Regions from separate parts of the Paenibacillus sp. BR1-192 genome, predicted to be linked through region 3. Evidence: riboswitches for the same ligand, from Rfam matches in the RefSeq annotation. Region 3 holds a riboswitch; each other region holds the start of a gene.
What was found. Region 3 has a riboswitch for cyclic di-AMP ahead of P0X86_RS02030 (hypothetical protein). Riboswitches for the same ligand answer to the same signal wherever they lie in the genome.
Positions count from the first base shown of each region.

Region 1: another riboswitch for cyclic di-AMP. It lies ahead of P0X86_RS20005 (C40 family peptidase); the one in region 3 lies ahead of P0X86_RS02030 (hypothetical protein).
Region 2: another riboswitch for cyclic di-AMP. It lies ahead of P0X86_RS32855 (resuscitation-promoting factor); the one in region 3 lies ahead of P0X86_RS02030 (hypothetical protein).

Region 1 is NZ_CP120718.1:4,496,600-4,502,227, reverse strand. It holds gene P0X86_RS20025 (leucyl aminopeptidase family protein) at 1-289, shown strand, start outside; gene P0X86_RS20020 (copper homeostasis protein CutC) at 320-1,006, shown strand; gene P0X86_RS20015 (ROK family protein) at 1,042-1,995, shown strand; gene P0X86_RS20010 (hypothetical protein) at 2,301-2,828, opposite strand; cyclic di-AMP (ydaO/yuaA leader) riboswitch at 3,091-3,224, shown strand; gene P0X86_RS20005 (C40 family peptidase) at 3,228-3,704, shown strand; gene P0X86_RS20000 (stalk domain-containing protein) at 3,824-5,098, opposite strand; gene P0X86_RS19995 (2Fe-2S iron-sulfur cluster-binding protein) at 5,323-5,628, shown strand, end outside.
Region 2 is NZ_CP120718.1:7,154,317-7,159,944, reverse strand. It holds gene yabG (sporulation peptidase YabG) at 1-306, opposite strand, end outside; gene rsmA (16S rRNA (adenine(1518)-N(6)/adenine(1519)-N(6))-dimethyltransferase RsmA) at 422-1,306, opposite strand; gene rnmV (ribonuclease M5) at 1,310-1,855, opposite strand; gene P0X86_RS32855 (resuscitation-promoting factor) at 2,042-3,229, opposite strand; cyclic di-AMP (ydaO/yuaA leader) riboswitch at 3,499-3,713, opposite strand; gene P0X86_RS32850 (TatD family hydrolase) at 3,919-4,683, opposite strand; gene P0X86_RS32845 (HD domain-containing protein) at 4,780-5,628, opposite strand, start outside.
Region 3 is NZ_CP120718.1:460,465-466,092, reverse strand. It holds gene kdpA (potassium-transporting ATPase subunit KdpA) at 1-1,154, opposite strand, end outside; gene P0X86_RS33255 (potassium-transporting ATPase subunit F) at 1,185-1,253, opposite strand; gene P0X86_RS02030 (hypothetical protein) at 1,412-1,822, opposite strand; cyclic di-AMP (ydaO/yuaA leader) riboswitch at 1,952-2,120, opposite strand; cyclic di-AMP (ydaO/yuaA leader) riboswitch at 2,660-2,832, shown strand; gene P0X86_RS02025 (hypothetical protein) at 2,969-3,433, shown strand; partial or broken gene P0X86_RS02020 (proline dehydrogenase) at 3,583-3,735, opposite strand; gene P0X86_RS02015 (transposase) at 3,986-4,366, opposite strand; gene P0X86_RS02010 (zinc metalloprotease) at 5,229-5,628, shown strand, end outside.

The sequences.
Region 1 (5,628 bases), 3.2 Mb from region 3:
GCGCAACGGTGAGCGCCTATGGCCCATGCCGCTGATGGACGAGTATGAATCCGAGCTCAGAAGCGATTATGCCGACCTGAGGAATGTCGGCACGTCGACTTTGGCAGGCGCGATCACGGCTGCGTTGTTCATCCGTCATTTTGTGGCGGAGACCATGAAATGGGTGCATATCGATATGGCAGGCACGGTCCAGTATAAACGGGAATTCCCTCACTCCGCGGCAGGGGCTACCGGCTATGGAGCCAGGCTGCTGGCGGACTATGTGGAGAAGCAGTTTCGCCCTGCATAAGCGAACCAAAGACAGTAAGGAGTGAAGAACATGCTGCTTGAAATTATCGCAACATGCGTGGACGATGCCATCACAGCCGAGAAGAATGGCGCGGACCGTCTGGAATTGATCACGGCGATCACCGAAGGCGGGCTCACGCCGGGCATCGGTCTCGTGGAAGAGGTCGTGAAAGCCGTTCGGATTCCGGTCCATGTGATGGTAAGGCCCCATAGCAGATCCTTTGTGTATAACGCGCTGGATATAGCAACCATGGTTGCGGAGGTTAAGGCGATCCGCAAGGCGGGTGCGGCTGGCGTGGTCCTTGGCATGCTGACTCCGGAAGGAAAGATCGACGAGGCCGCATTGGCCCAAATGCTGGAATGGACGGGCGATATGCAGGTGACATTCCACCGGGCTTTTGATGAATTGGAGGATCAATTCGAAGGGCTGCGTACGTTGCAGAAATATCCGGCCGTCACCCGCGTCTTGACGTCGGGAGGACCGCAGCCGGCACCGCAAGCGATCCCGAGGATTCGCGAGCTTGTGGAACAAGCCGCAGGCAGCGGGCTTAAGATATTGGCCGGGAAAGGCCTGAAGTGGGAAATCATACGCGATTTCATCGACCAGACCGGCGTGAGCGAGGTTCATTTCGGCTCCGCTGTCCGGTATGGCCGATCAGGGCTGAAGCCCATTGATCCGGTTGAGCTGCGATCATTGGCTGACAGCTTACATCAATAGAAGTAGCAAACCTATCGGAAACAGGTGAACAAAAATTGCAAACCGAATTGAATAAACAGCAAGAATTTGTGGTTGGCGTTGACCTTGGGGGTACGAAGATCGCGGCAGCGCTCTTTGATTCCGAAGGACAGCTGCTGAACCGGGAGCAAATGGAGACAGCCGGAGCGCGTACGGCCGAGGAAGTGGTCGCGAGAATTACGAACATGATTCGCAGCGTGTCGGGCGGCCACCCGCTTCGAGGCGTAGGCATGGCTTCGCCGGGAACGGTTAACAGCCGGGAGGGCATTGTCATTCACGGCACGAATTTGCCGGAATGGACCAACGTCCCGCTCAAAGCCTGGATGGAACGAGATCTGAATACGGAAGTACAAGTGCTGAATGATGCCAATGCAGCCGCATGGGGCGAATATGTAAGAGGTGCCGGCCGAGGGTCGACGAACATGGTTTACGTGACGCTCAGCACAGGCATCGGTTCAGGCATCGTGCTGGATGGCAAGCTGTTTCTGGGCAGCAATTCCTTTGCAGGGGAGCTTGGGCATCATATCATTGATCCCAGCGGTCCGCAGTGCAATTGCGGCAGCCATGGCTGCTGGGAGGTGTTTGCTTCAGGAACGGCCATCGGCCTGGCAGCATCCCAGCGGATGCTTACCCAGACCAGCGTTATTTCTGAACTGGCCGCAGCCGATGGAGGCGTGAACGCCAGGCATGTATTCGAGGCTAAACGTCTTCATGACCCCGTCGCAGTGGAGGTCATCGATCGTGCCGTTTATTACATGGCGCTTGGACTGGTTAACGTCATTCACAGCTTCAACCCCGATCGCATCGTGGTTGGCGGGGGTGTGAGCAGAGCAGGCGAGCTCCTTTTCCCGCAGCTTCGGGAAATGACGGATAAGCTGGTCATGCCGTCTTATTTAGGAACCTACGAGATCGTTCCTGCGGGACTGCGGGACGATGTTGGCCTGGTGGGAGCCGCAGCCTTGTTCCAATAATACATTCGTAAAGAAAAGGCAACAAAAGCCGCCCTCAAGGGCGGCTTTCTGATTATTCATGAAGAGAGCGGGAAACGGAGCGATCATATTTGCGTAAGCGAAGTCCGTAACTTGTGACAGGTGATAGGCGTAAACCGTAAGCCGTCATCCGTTTTCACTGGAGTCGAGTTTTTGGTTTCCTATTAGGTTTGTTTGTATCCGACAAACAATAAGCGGTTGCCCGCACTTTCCCGCCCGCCGACGGAATCCGCCGGCTCCAAACCCGCACGCGAGGCGGCCTGCAGGCTTGGAGCCGGCGGATTCCGCTACTCCATGTATTTTGATGCGTCGAACGTAATCATGCTCGTATGGTTGGCATGCTCGATCAGTGAGGAGAGCCTGGTCACTTCGCGTTCCTTCTTGCGCGCCTGCGCCTGATAAGCTTCCGGATCGTATAGGGCCACGTTAAACAGCGTTACGGCGCCATCTCCGCTTCCCCGTCCGCTCTGGCGCTCCAGCTTCTTGCGGGAGCCGAGATGGGCAAGCTGTCCGATATCGCTGCGCATTTGTTTGGCGAGCTCGATCGCCTCCATGATGGTCATGTCGGAGCCGTTCCAACTAATGGTCTGCGTCGTGTTGGAGATTGCCATCAGCAGATCCAGCTTTCTGTAATCCGCTGCGGCGGCTTCGATCTCTTCCGTAATGGCATCCACGCTGCGAGCAGGATACTCCGCCGTTTCCCCTTTTTCAATGATCGTGCTGCTGTTGTTCAAGCGTTCCGACATCAATTGATTCATGAGACGGTTGATTGCTGCCCGGACTGCCAAAGCTTCAGCCATCGTGATTTGACTCATAAGCGAAGGATCACCTCTTTGATTTCTTGTCTGAATATGTAAACGTTCCGAACTGCAAAAAAGTTGCATGCCCGTTAACAAAACGTCGCCGGAGGTTCGATGGAGTGTTACATAATTGTCATGAGTAAACGAGATGGCATAATGAAAAAACATGAAAATTTTCAGCCTATACGACATTGATTAACATATAGTGATAGATTTCTAGGATATTATTGACAGCATCCTTGCTTGTATACTATATTAAGAGAAGGTTACAAAATGTTAATGAATTTTGCCGAATTTCGTTTGTGAAAACGGGGGAACCGTCTTGGGTGAATTATTCTTGTACCATAGAGAGTATAGGGAACCTTCAACCGAACCCTTAGCTAACTCCGTAGGCATCGAAGGAGAGAACATATTTTGAAGAAATTTGTCATCACATTGCTTGGGTCTGCAATTATTTTTTCTTCAGGTGCCGTATCAGCTTATGCTGATCAACAACCGAATTTTCAGCATCAAGTGAAGCAATTGGTAGGAACGCCTTATAAATGGGGCGGAACAACGACAAGCGGATTTGATTGCTCCGGATTTATTCTGTATATGTTTAGAAATTTCGACATGGATCTTCCGCGCACATCCCAGAGTCAGGCTAAAGCCGGGGTTCATGTGGATCGCGAGGACCTGAGAGTCGGAGATTTGGTATTCTTCAATACAAGCGGAAGCGGCATTTCCCATGCGGGCGTTTACATTGGAGATGGACAATTTGCGCATGCTTCCAGCAGCAAGGGCGTAAGAATCAGCAAGCTTAGCGACTCCTATTACGAACCGCGTTATGTAACGGCGCGCCGTGTATTGAGTCAAGAGAACTATGCTAAACTGGTAGGAAGCGCGAGCTAATTGGAATAAGCAGTTTAGAGTTCGATACATAACCGGAAAGCCTGACAAGAGATGATCTTGTCAGGCTTTCTTTTTTATAGAAGATTATAATTTGGGATTCTGCGAAAGGATTCACTAGATTATTCCTTTACGACAGAGGCATTCACGGCGGCTTCCATGCCATTATTATAGGAACGGAACAAGCCCAGACGCCAGAAGGCGGCACCTTTCAGACCATAGCGCTTGGCCAAGCCGAGCTTATCGTCGACGGATGTGGCGGTTTCGCTGCTTAAGCTGATGCCGAGCAGGAGCTTCTGCTTAGGAACGCCTGCCTGAAGTGCCTGCTGAATGGCTTGGTCCACCAGACTGTTGGGTTCAGGAACCTGGGCTTTGGTGCCAACCGGATTGTACTGATACGCCATGACGATGAGATCATCGGCAAGGGAGGCCAGCGTCTTGTAATCATAGCCTTTATAGGCGCTGTTCAATGGCGGAACGGCTAAGGACAGAGCAATGTCGCTCGGCAATGCCGCTTTCAATTGCTTGACGTAATCATTAAGCAGCTTCTGCTGCTTCGCGGCATCCAGTTTAAAACCGAGCCCTTCGAAATCAAGCACCACGCCGCCGAATCCGTTATCCGCCACCGCGGTCGTGATGCCCTCAATGGACTTTTGGCGAAGGCTGCTGTCGCTGAGGACTTTGGTTAATTCGCCGTTTCCGTCCAAAGCGTAAACCATAAGGTACGGTTTAATCTCCCGATCCGCTGCATCCGCAACAATCGATTGCGGAGTCACGTCGCCGGCCGCCGCAGGCAGACGATACTCGTCGCCTTGAAGCGTAAACTGACCTTCCCGATCAATGCGGCTCCAGCCGAAGGCGACTGAATTCATGGATGCTACGAGATCCCGCTCTTGGAAAGATTGCAAAGCATAAAAGGCTCTTAGATGCATTTCGCGCTGCGGCGACACGAGGGAGACCGTGCGAGTCGCCTGATTCCAGCCGACATTGACGCCGAATTGGCTGCTGAACGAGCTGAGCGGAATCAGAACGCGACCTTCCCGTTGGACAGGGGGAGCGGCCAGCTTCACTTTTTTACCGTTGACGGTTGCGCTCGTGCTTCCGACTTGAAGCAGCACTTCCGTCGTTTGACCTTTCACCTCGCCAATGGCCTTCACCGTTTGCGTCTTGCTGTTCCACGTGATTTGAATGCCCAGCGCTTCACCGACCGTCCGGAACGGCACGTAAGTAACCCCTTTGTCTATCCTGGGAGCTGCATCGAATGTAAGCGCAACGTCATCCAGCTTTACCGAAATGTCAGGCGCAGCCTGTACCTGGCCGATATGGGGAGCGGTTCCGAGCAGAGATAAGGCAAGAACGGCAGCGACGGCTGTTTTTCCTAATGGTTTATGCAGCATGCTATTGTTTTCCCTCCAACCCAATAAAATAATAGAATGATTCTCATAGAATATGGAATTTGCTCTAGCATACGCTAGTATAGCAAAATTTTCATAGAGTTCCAATCGCATGATGTCATAGAATCGATAAGAGTAGGGATGTTGATTTTTTAAACTTTCCAGTATAATAATTGAAGGAATTCCTACATAACCTGATGATTGTACATGCATAGGGGGATAAAGGCGTGTTTAAATTCTGGAAAAACAAAAAGAGCGGGAACAGCGGAGAGAAATCGTCGCTCCCGGCAGCGGAAGAGAGAATGGAAGCCGTGCCGGACCGAATCATCGAGCTTACGGGCCGCGAGGTTCAGCGCAGCGTGGCCCCTGTTCTGGGCATGACGGTGCTTGACTTGGCCGAGCGGAATGAGGTGGATTGGAACTCTTTTTGCAAAAGAGGGACATGTGCGCGCTGCCGCTGCATGGTGGTGGAGGGAATCGAGTATCTGTCCGAACCCAATCTGGCCGAAGAACGGCGCCTGGATCCGGAAGAA
Region 2 (5,628 bases), 510 kb from region 3:
AAAGTATCCTTTATCCGCAAGCTGGCCGCCTTCAGTATGCCGCAGGCTGGCCAGTTGACGTTCGCTCTGCTCCTGTCTTTGCTTCTGCAGGCGGTCCAGCGATTCATTGGCTTTGATCTGCGCCTGCTTTGTTCGTTCGCTTAAGGTGGGATGCGGGACCGTAACCAGATCATCAACGGGAGCATCGGCCAGTAACCGGAATTCCGTCCCTTTGATGACGATATTGTTATTTTGCCGCATGCCTTCTACCCGGAACGTTACATCGCCGCCGTAGGATTTACGAACGACCAAGTCTCCCAAGTTCATCACAACATCACCCCTACCCTATGGTATGGGCTACTGTGACTATTGGTTCTTGTTCAGCGCCAATTTATCGCGCGGAGGCCATCCGTAAGCTCCAGAGACTCCCTGAACGGCTGCGTCAACGGATATTGGCGCCGAACAGCACGTTGCTAAGCCGCGCATACTCCTCAATGCTAAGCGTCTCTCCGCGCCGTGAAGGCTCGATCCCTGCTTCCTGCAGCAGCTGCTCCAGCCGTTCACGTCCCTCACCCGGGAAGAACCGGCTCTTCAAATTGTTGGCAATCGTCTTCCGTCGCTGTGCAAATGAAGCCTGGACCACCTCGAAGAAGAATCGTTCATCTTCCACGCGGACGGGCGGCTGTTCCCGGACCGCCAGGCGAATCACGGCCGACTCGACGTTCGGCTGCGGAATGAACACCGTGTGCGGCACGATGCAGACCAGCTTAGGCTCGCTGTAGTATTGAACGGCAATGCTGAGACTTCCGTAATCCTTGCTTCCCGGTGCAGCGGCCATCCGTTCGGCCACTTCCTTCTGAATCATCACCACGATGTTCTCCAGCGGCAGCTTCTCCTCCAGCAGCTTCATGAGAATCGGCGTCGTCACGTAATACGGCAGATTGGCAACCACGCTTACCTTCGATACGTCCGCGAAATCCTGACGGAACAGCTCATGAAGATCCACCTTCAGCACATCCCCATGATGAACCCTCACGTTCCCGTAGGGCTCCAGGACTTCCCTTAGGATGGGAATCAGGCGCTGATCGATTTCGACCGCGGTGACGGTTCCTGCCGTCTGCGCCAGCTTCTCCGTCAGTGCACCGATGCCAGGTCCGATCTCGAGCGCGCCTTTATCTTCATCCAGTCCTGCAGCTTCCACGATTTTATACAAAATATTCTGATCGATGAGAAAGTTCTGGCCTAGACTCTTCTTGAAGGAGAATCCATGGCGCGAGATGATCTCCTTCGTCCGTCTTGGTGTTGATATATCCTCGATCCGACTCATTAGCTAAACGCCCCCTTCTTCCAGCTGTGCAAGTGCTGCCAGAAATTCTTCCCGCGATATTTGAAACATGGCCAATCGTTTATGGAACTGCTTGCTGTTGCAGTATCCGATGCCCAGCAAATTACCCATCGCCATCCGTCTTGCCGCAGCCTCCGGGTGAGCCGATAATCCTGCCTCCAGCATATCCTCCAAACTGATCAGGCTCTCTGCACCCTCAAAAGACGTGTGGACCCGCTCCAGCGCGCGCCGTATCGCCTCTGGCGAGGCATTCTCCACTCCGATATCCCCTTTCCGGGTAGCATCCGCTTCCGGAATGAAGGCGTGCTTGCAGCCGGGTACGCCCTGATCCACGATTTTGCGGATTCGTTCACCCGCATGGTCAGGATCCGTCAATATGATAACGCCTCTGCGCTCCTGGGCAAGCGCTATGCGCTTCAGGATTTGTTTGTTGATCGCTGAACCGCCGGTTTCGATCGTGTCGGCTTCTACGGCCCGTTTAATGGCAACGGTATCGTCCCTGCCTTCCACGACAATCACTTCTTTAATCATGCGTTCGTTCTCTTCCTTCCCAAGCAGAGCAGGCCTGTACAACGTTAAGGCTCAACCCGTTTAGCCTTGATTACTCCGGTCTTAACAAAACAAAAGAAGAGGAAATATTCCCTCTTCTTGATCATCATATATTATAAGCTAAATAGTATAGCATTAGAATGGCAAAGTAAATTGGAATTCATGCGTCTAGTTCAATTCAGGTTTAACCGGACCGATCACGTAAACGGTGCGGCCGCTTTTCCGGCCGAAATTCATGGCCGATTTCAACGAATCGTAATAGACATCGATTTTGTTGCCTTTGATGGCGCCGCCCGTATCTTCAGCACGGCGGAAGCCGATGCCTTCGATGTAAACCCACCATCCGATCGGGATGATATTAGGATCAACGGCGATGGTGCGACCTTCCGTAACGCGTGTGCCGGATGCGGTACGCGTACCGATTCCTTGCTGTTCGGCGGAATACGCGGTCATCGACACGTTGTTCAATACCTTCTTGTATTTAAAATCAACGCCTGCGCGGGAAACCACGTTGTTCTCAACAGCCTTGGCGGTCGTTACTTTTTTCGTGCCGGACAATTTAGCCGGTGTAGCTTTTACATCGGTGGCTGCCGCCTGGACGATAACAGGCTTCTCCACTTTTTTCGTGCCTACGGCAATGATTTTATCCTTCGTTCTGCGTTCGATTTGTTGGGAGACCTTAGTCTTGGAAACCAGCTTGCCATTGTGGTAGACCTTCTCGTAATGGTTCACCATAAGACCAGACTCGCCCCGCTGAATGACGCGGTTATCGCCCTTTTCAAGCGATGGATCGGCCGTCTTGATCACGCGGAATTCGCGGTCTTCCGTTTCCTTAACTTTTTGCTTCGTGACGCGAACGACATGGATATTCATATTGCTGGTCAGCTTCGTGTCTTGCGACGGTTGTACTATATCTTCACCCTGGATCGTAACGCCAGCCTCTTTGAGTACATGATCAACTGTATCCTGGGATGTAAATATGGTTTTGGTTTTGCTGCCTACCGTAACGTTGACTGGAATAGCTCTGTCAATAATAATTCGGTCTCCGTCCCGGATTGCGCCGTTCAGGGGCATCGAAATTTGATCTTGGGGACTCAACGTGATCGCTTGCTCATCCAGCAATTCCTGCAGCAACGATCCACGTGTTTCCACCGTAGTGACCCGGCCGTCGACGACAAGCTGAACTTCCTTGCCTGCCTGGTCATGTACAACCAACGATATGAGAAGTGATACCGTAACGGCACCCATGGCGCCGAGCAACATCAGTTGACGCAAATTGTCATGCTTCCATCTCAATGCGTAAGACATGCTGGATGATTGTGATTCATGGGTTTCTTCAGGTTGAAAAATGCCCACTATTCCATCCTCCTTCATAGTCCCGCCGTCTAGGTAAACGCATGAATGCATTTGACGTGACTATAGCAATTTTTCTCACAGGGCGCCCTGCTATCTATCTACACCCTGCGTCAATTCCCGTCTTCCGTCCATCTGCCATCACCTCCTGTTTACCAAGAGTATGATGGACCCGTCTCCATTATTCAAAAATAAAAGAAGCCATTGAAAGAGTACTAGAGGCTCTAACGTGGCTTCCTGATGAATGAAATCATGGAAATGGTATGCACGAGATTTCCCCTCTTATTTCGCTTACGGAGTTAGCTGTCGGGTTCGGACGTAAGAGAGACGCCCTATATCCGGATGCCCGCTCATGGCGAGATCCTTCAAATTCACCCCAAAGACCCGAAAAAGAAATCAAATACAGCTTCGTGCATCCAGACCAGTATGCACCGCAGTATCGGTTCCCCCGTTCTCCAGAATTTCGGAGATTAAGCGAGACGGTTCATGAAATATTCGGCTGCGATCTGCACATCGCAGCTTCTTATCACTGAAAAGATGATATCCTGTTTGTATGCAGGTTGTAAAGCGACATTCAACCACATTTTCTCAAGTAAAAGGTTAAAATATTGTAATATCAACGCCTTTTCTGATTAAAAAACTTTAATTAATCGAAAATGCTCCCTTTTTCATGGCTTTTGCTCTTGTTTTCGTTAAATACCAAATCGTTCCAGCGCATTTTTGGTGGTAATTTGGGCCAATTCCTCATAGGACAACCCTCTAATTTCGGCCGCCGCCTCCGCCACCAATTTTACATATGCGGTCTCATTTCGTTTCCCGCGGAAGGGATGAGGTGTCAGGTAAGGCGCGTCCGTTTCGATCAATAATCGATCAAGCGGAACCTTTGCCAAAACCTCTTTGGGCTGCTTCGCATTCTTGAACGTAATCGGCCCCCCAAACGAGATATGGAATCCCATATCCAGGCACATTTTGGCCGTTTCCCAGCTTCCGGAGAAGGAATGCATGACACCGCCGACCTCGGAGGCTTTTTCCTCACGCAAAATGTTAACGATATCTTCATGCGCATCCCGGTTATGAATGACAATGGGCATGTTCAATTCCCGGGCAAGCCCGATCTGGCGCCGAAGCACGCGGTGCTGCACTTCCTTGGGGGACGTATCCCAATGATAGTCCAAGCCGATCTCCCCGATTGCCACCACTTTCTCGTGACTGCATAAAGAGGCGATCCAATCCAGGTCCTGATCCTCCATGGTGATCGCATCTACAGGATGCCAGCCTACCGCTGCATATATAAAATCATAAGTCTCAGCCAGCTTCATCGTGGTCGGGATCGTCTCCCGGTTAAATCCGATATTGATCATCCGCGTAACGCCGGCTTCAAGCGCCCGCTGAATTGCAGCTTCCCGGTCTTCGTCGAATTGGGGAGCGTCCATATGAGTGTGCGTGTCGAACAGCATACTATCCACACTCTCCTTCCTGTCGTTTCTATGTCGTCTATTTTCCATTAGTTGGTTGAATGCAAGGGGATTAACGGTTGTCCTGTTTTGCCTGATTTAATGCTGTTGTTTGAAAACGTCGGCTATCGTCTCCGGCATTTGACCCAGGAGCGGGCCCACCTTCTCCTCCGGATAATAAAGATGGTACCGCCCTTTATGAATGCCGCTGATCGAGCGTACGATATCGGATACCTCCGAGATTTCCCTCAGCTCGTCATGCCGGTCCAGAAGGAGAATCTGTTTCTCGTTAAGCGGCATATCGGAATGAACCTTATCATAAGGAAGATCTGTTGGAAAATCAATCTCCAGGTCATATTCCGGTTGCAGCCCCACGGCGCGGAACGCTTGGCGGATCCCGTCGATGGTTTCCAGATCGATGTTGTCGATTTCTACATATTTGTAGAGCTTTCGGTGCATGAAACGGCCGCATAATTCGCTAAGAAGCGGGTCTTCCTCCTCCGTCCATTGCAGAAAGGCCGTTTGAATCAAGGCTTCATCAAGACGCAGGTATTGTTTCACGCCGATATTCCCCGAAAACAGCGCAGGCAGCGGCTCGATCATGAAACGGAAAGCATATCCACGGTCATGCAGCTCCTTGGCCCGGCGAAAGATTTGGCGCAGGATGATTTCGGAGCTTCGGGTGACGGGATGAAAATACACCTGCCAGTACATCTGATACCGCGACATGAGATAATCCTCCACCGCGTGCATGCCCGATTCCTTCACGACGACCCGATCGCGGTACGGCCGCAGCATCCGCAAGATTCGGTCGATATCAATCGTTCCATAATTGACTCCCGTATAGTAAGCATCCCTTAGCAAATAATCCATCCGGTCTGCATCCAGCGGACTAGTGACCAGATTCATGACAATTGGCTTATCGTAGGTTTTGTTAATAACGGAGGC
Region 3 (5,628 bases):
ATGAGCATATTCATCAGCCCGACGCCTTTTCCGCCAAAAACGGAATTCAGCATCATCAGGGACAGCGGCGTAATCCCGCCGAGCGGCGTGAGCGTATCATGCATGTTGTTGACCGACCCGGTCGTGGCCGCGGTTGTCACCGTCGTAAACAGGGAGGATTGGGCGATCCCGAACCGGACCTCCTTGCCCTCCATGCTGCCTTGCGAGGCGTCGATGCCCAGCTGGTTTAATGCCGGGTTGCCGTTGGTTTCCGCGGCATAGTTCAAGGACAGGAAGCCGATAAACAAGGTCATCATTACCGAGAATATGATCCAGCCCTGCTTACGGCTCTTCGCGAACAAACCAAATGTGTAAGGAAGCGCCGCCCCGAGACTCCACATGGACAGAATCTCGATCACATTGGTCAGCGGGGACGGGTTCTCGAACGGATGCGCCGAGTTGGCCCCCATAAAACCGCCCCCATTGGTGCCCAGATGCTTGATCGATTCGAGCGCGGCTACCGGACCCACCGCTATTTGCTGCTCGCTTCCTTCCAGCGTCGTGACGCTGAGCGTAGGCTTCAGGGTCTGCGGCACCTGCAGCGCCACCAGCACCATCGCAATGATGAAAGCAGCCGGAATGAATACCCGGGTATGCGCCTTAACGAAGTCCTCAAAAAAGTTGCCGACGGTCGTGCCCTTGCTGGTCACCGCCCGGATAAAAGCAATCGCCACGCACAGCCCGGTCGCTGCGGACGTAAACATCATCATCGTAATGACGGCCATCTGGGCCAGATAAGACAATCCCGACTCGCCGCTGTAATGCTGAAGATTCGTATTGGTCATAAAGCTGATCATCGTATTGAACGACAAGGTCGGTTCCATATGGCCGATGCCGTTCGGGTTCAACGGCAGCACTTTTTGCAGCCGCAGAATCAAGTAGCCCGCCGCAACCAGCACGATATTCGTTAACACAAAGCTGACGGCATATCCTTTCCATGTCATCCCCTTGCGTTCTTTCAAGCCGATCAGAGCAAAGATCGGTTTCTCCGCCCAGGAGAACCATCTGTCCGTACCATTGCTTTCATAACGAAACACCTGATATAGATAAGTTCCCAGCGGCTTGACCAGCAGCACCAGAACGAGTATAACGATGGCAATTTGTAAAATGCCCATGACGAATGCCTTCCTCCTTCAGCCGTTTCCCTAGAATTTTTCAGGGTGAATCAGCGCATAAATCAAATAGAGAAAAATAAAAATCGTGAATATCAACATGATCATCACGGCTGATCAGCCTCCGGTTCCGAAACCACGCGCCCGCACCAGGACATAAACAGCATGAGCAGTCCGTAGGTTCCTCCCAAAATGAGCACCATAACTAAATCCTGCATGAATGTAACCTCCCCTAACTCTTGTGGCGTCAGTCCAAACGCTTAGCTCATAACGGATGCCATCAGAAAGGACACCTGATGATGATTCGTATGAAGCACCACATCGGCACCCAGCCCTTTGTATATCAAGCGCGGATTGCCGGAATGGGTGATCACGTAAATCGACTCCGAGGTCCATGTCCGGCAGATCCGCAAGTAGCGGCAGCACAGATTCAAGCTGCTTTCGAACAGAAACACCTTGCTGACGGGAAACTCGGGAATGATCCAGGTCTGCTCGTCTCTTGTATCAATCAAAATGATGGGTTTGCAGCCCAGTTCTCGCAGCCTCTGCTGCTCAGCCCGGTTGTTGGCTATAGCCGCAAACGGAACACGTTTGTGAATCAGCTGGCGGACGAATTCCTCCCCGGCCTTGTTCGGCGCGGATACCAGGATGAATTCCTGTGGTTTCTCCATCTTCGTTTCTCCTCCTAAGGTCAGAAAGAGAAGGCAACAACAAAGAAGCCTGCGGAAAGAGAAGAACTCTTCCCGCAGGCTTCTTACAGGACACGGTGAAATACACCGTGGCCCAAGTCCACGACAATCGTTGCCTCTCTCGATACGCTTACGAGGTTAGCTGACGGATTCGGGCGTGAGAGTCGCCCTACCCATAGACCGTTATCTTGTCTACAGGATTCACCCCAGAGAGATCAGGTTCATCTCCCGACTGGTTCCCCCGTTCCTTTTCCATTCAAGGACTCAGCGAAAATTAAAAACGAGTAGCATGTTATTCTATTAGCCATTGACTTGTCATCCAGACTGGGCATAACAGCACAGCAACAGGAGGTTCACGCGGTGAGAGTCGCCTCTACCTTCAAATCTCAGCAAGGCCCATGGTGCCTTCGCCATCGATCCATAAAGGCTTAGGGGCAGCTCTCACACTGCCTTTAGACCTTCATGAAACGGCTGCCCGTATGCCTTGGTCGTTGATGACCGTCAATTCATAGTTCGTATCATACGTCCGGCCCTGCAGGATGTAAATGTGAGCAAAAACACATCTGGCGTTATGTCGAACAGGAACCAAGCAGTATTTCGTCTTTATCTTCCGAATACTGCTCTATACTATGTATTTCTCTTGTTTTCTCTTATTTATCGCAATCCAACGAGATACCGAGATTTTGCCACGATAATAGATGACACGGCCGATTGTACGCGTTTTCTTTTACCGTTTTCATCACATTTCGGAATCTATTCGTCCCATACGGTCATTTACTTTTCGTTTCCTCCGGCGTATGATTCATCCATCTATTCGAAACACGTGATACGCCGAGCTCCCGACAGACCGGGAGACGGGGGAACCAAAGTCACCAGTCTTCGATTGGTGAATGGGGTGAATCCGCTGCGCCTAGGATCGAAGGGCCCAGCGGTAGGGTGCTCTCAGTCCGAATCCGTCAGCTAACCTCGTAGGCGCGTTGTTGAGAGAGAATACCATCCAAGCTTTGGCATAGCGGCCGCCGGAATTGGGGCTCTAACCATAAATAGGCCTGGAGAGCGGGGTTTCTCTGCTCACCAGGCCTATTTGCCGTGCATATAACATTCTTATAAAGGAGCGTAGATCAAATCATGACGAAACTCATCGAGGCAGCGCTTACACCCGTCATCGAAACCGCAGTGCCTGCATTAGGTGAAGAGACTATCGGCCATATGGAGATATTTCGTTTCGACCGGGGCTCGGCCGAACGCTTTATCCCATGGAGCGATCATGGCTGGAACTGCGGCTTGTTCAAAGTCAGCTGCAAAGACGCGGCAGGATATGTCGAATATGCCCTGCCAAGCACGAGAGAATTTTCGGACCTGGTCCGCTGGGCATCCGTCTTCTCAAGGCTGAGAGGCATGTCCGTGACTGAGGCCATTCGCTATGCCCGAAAGCAGCAGCAGTGGGGACCCGCACGGATGCAACTTGCTGTATCGGCCCTCGCCGATCTGGAGATCAACCTGCATCGGCACATCACCCGAGAGCGGTTAGGCGGACTGCCGCTGGAGCGCTCCTTCCTTATGAATTGCTCGGAGGCGTATTATCATTTCTAGGGACAGCAGCTACAGAGAGCCACTGTCCCCGTTTCCTTTGGATTGGGCACTTCTAAGCAGCCTGATGTTTTTTGAAACCATGAAGAACCCCGTCAAAAAGCCACTTATTTCACCAGGCATTTTGACGGGGTTCTGCAATCGGATCCCGCTCACTTGAACATATTTTTGAGCACCATCATCAGGTTGGCGGGCTTCTCCGCCAGGCGCCGGGTGAAATACGGGTACCACATCGTTCCGTAAGGCATATAACACCGGATACGGTAGCCGTCCTGCGCAAGCGCTGCTTGATCGTTCATCCGCAGTATGCTTGCGGAAGGCTATAAACGTCGTCACTACGCTATTCCCACGTTAGAAACGAGATTGATAATGCGCGATAGGATTAATATTCACGTCAATTTATGACGGTGTATTACGATAATCCAAATCTACCCAAGTGATCGTGCGTTTGCAAGGAGTTAGTTGCCGAGTTATATAACATTGCGAAAATTGTTCATTAATCGCGGGATACTTTGATGTTCAAGCGAATATAAACGAAGAAAAAGACCGCCATCCTTATTGGGCGCGGTCTTCGTTGTATTTAATAAGAAGTGATTGATACCTTTCTTGCCACGCTACGCACATGTTCGAAAGGAACTCAATTTCTCCTTTAGAGAAGTTCCACTCTTTTTCAACCATTTTACACTTCTCTAATAGATCAATATTTTCCTTTTTGAGCTCGGAAATTTCTTCTTTTAATCTATGTAGTTCTTCTGCCTCTGGCTTTTGACTGAGGTTACCTTGTTTTTTGACAATCGTATTCCAGCCTTCAAGTGTTCTCTTCTCGGCATCGGTCTCTTTGGCTAGTGCCTCGGGTGTTTCCCCAGCAGCTAGTCGTTGAAACATTTCTTGTTTGAAATCCTTTGAGTACTGTTTTCTTGTTTTTCTTGTTGTCATCTCTTACATCCGCTTATCTTACGTTAACATTATGCGCGAATACGATTATACCAGCGAAAGATAAGCGTGTCCTATGCCAAACTATGGTAATCATTTAACACTGTGGAACCGTTATCCGAGGCGATAACCGCCGAAATCAACGCATACAAACGTATTGCAGGCAAAGCGATATTCGAAATTGGCCGGCGCTTGAAACACGTTAAGGAGAACGACCTGGCGCACGGTGAGTGGGTACGGTGAGCTGTGAAGAAGGTGGATTTGACGCTGCACGAAAGTTCATTGCGATATGTGGACGCATACCACTTACAAACCAGGCCACGTGGCATGATATAGGATTCCGGGCCCTCTACGAAATTGCACGCTGCCGCCCTAAGAACGTGAGCTTGAACATACGCTGTTGTGCGGTGAAGACTCCGGATGAGATGACAGTGAGGGAGCTATAACGGAACGTATGGCGGCCGTGCAGGCGTTAATCGACCGCTATATTGAATAAAACGACGGAGTACCGGATCGGACCTAGCTCGTGCCTCTGACCGACTATATAACGGACCGCCATCCGGACAAGAATACGCGGAATGAATATCCGTTTATGAGCGGTCGGCAAGAGTAACGTCGCCATGAAAAAGAATATACGATACGTCTGGCGGACAGATACGATACAGACGGAGTGAATTGCGTTAAACCAGAGTGTTGTCATCGTATTGAGAAGGAACACCGCTTTAGAAGCGCTAAAATAAGTTAATCATTTGTAAAAACAATCGTAAATTTTAATATAAATACTCTTTTTTAAAAAAAGAAGGAAATATATGTCTAATTGTATAATTACTCTATATAATATATTTTTAAGAAGGGATTGAAAATTATGAAATTTAAGAGAGTGATACTGCTTACTTTAATGATTGCTTTATTATTACCTACCATTTTAGTGAGCGCACATGATGGTCATTATAACCCTGGCGGATTTGCAGGCGCCAAAGTCTTAAAATACTGGCGTGATGCTAGTGTTCAATCTGCGGGGTACCATAATCGGGTAGACTCGGCTTATTCGAAATGGAATAACATTTCAACAAACGTTAATATCTCCCAATATACTACTGAACCACAATACGGAAGTATCGCTGTTTATGCCGGCCCTATCTCAGGCTCAACTGTTTATGCAGTAGCTGACTACTATGTTTACGGTTTATTTGGATTACAGCAAGTTGGTGTAGGAGATCCGAGAGATCGAACAAGAATCAGAATTAACACTCCTCAGATGAACA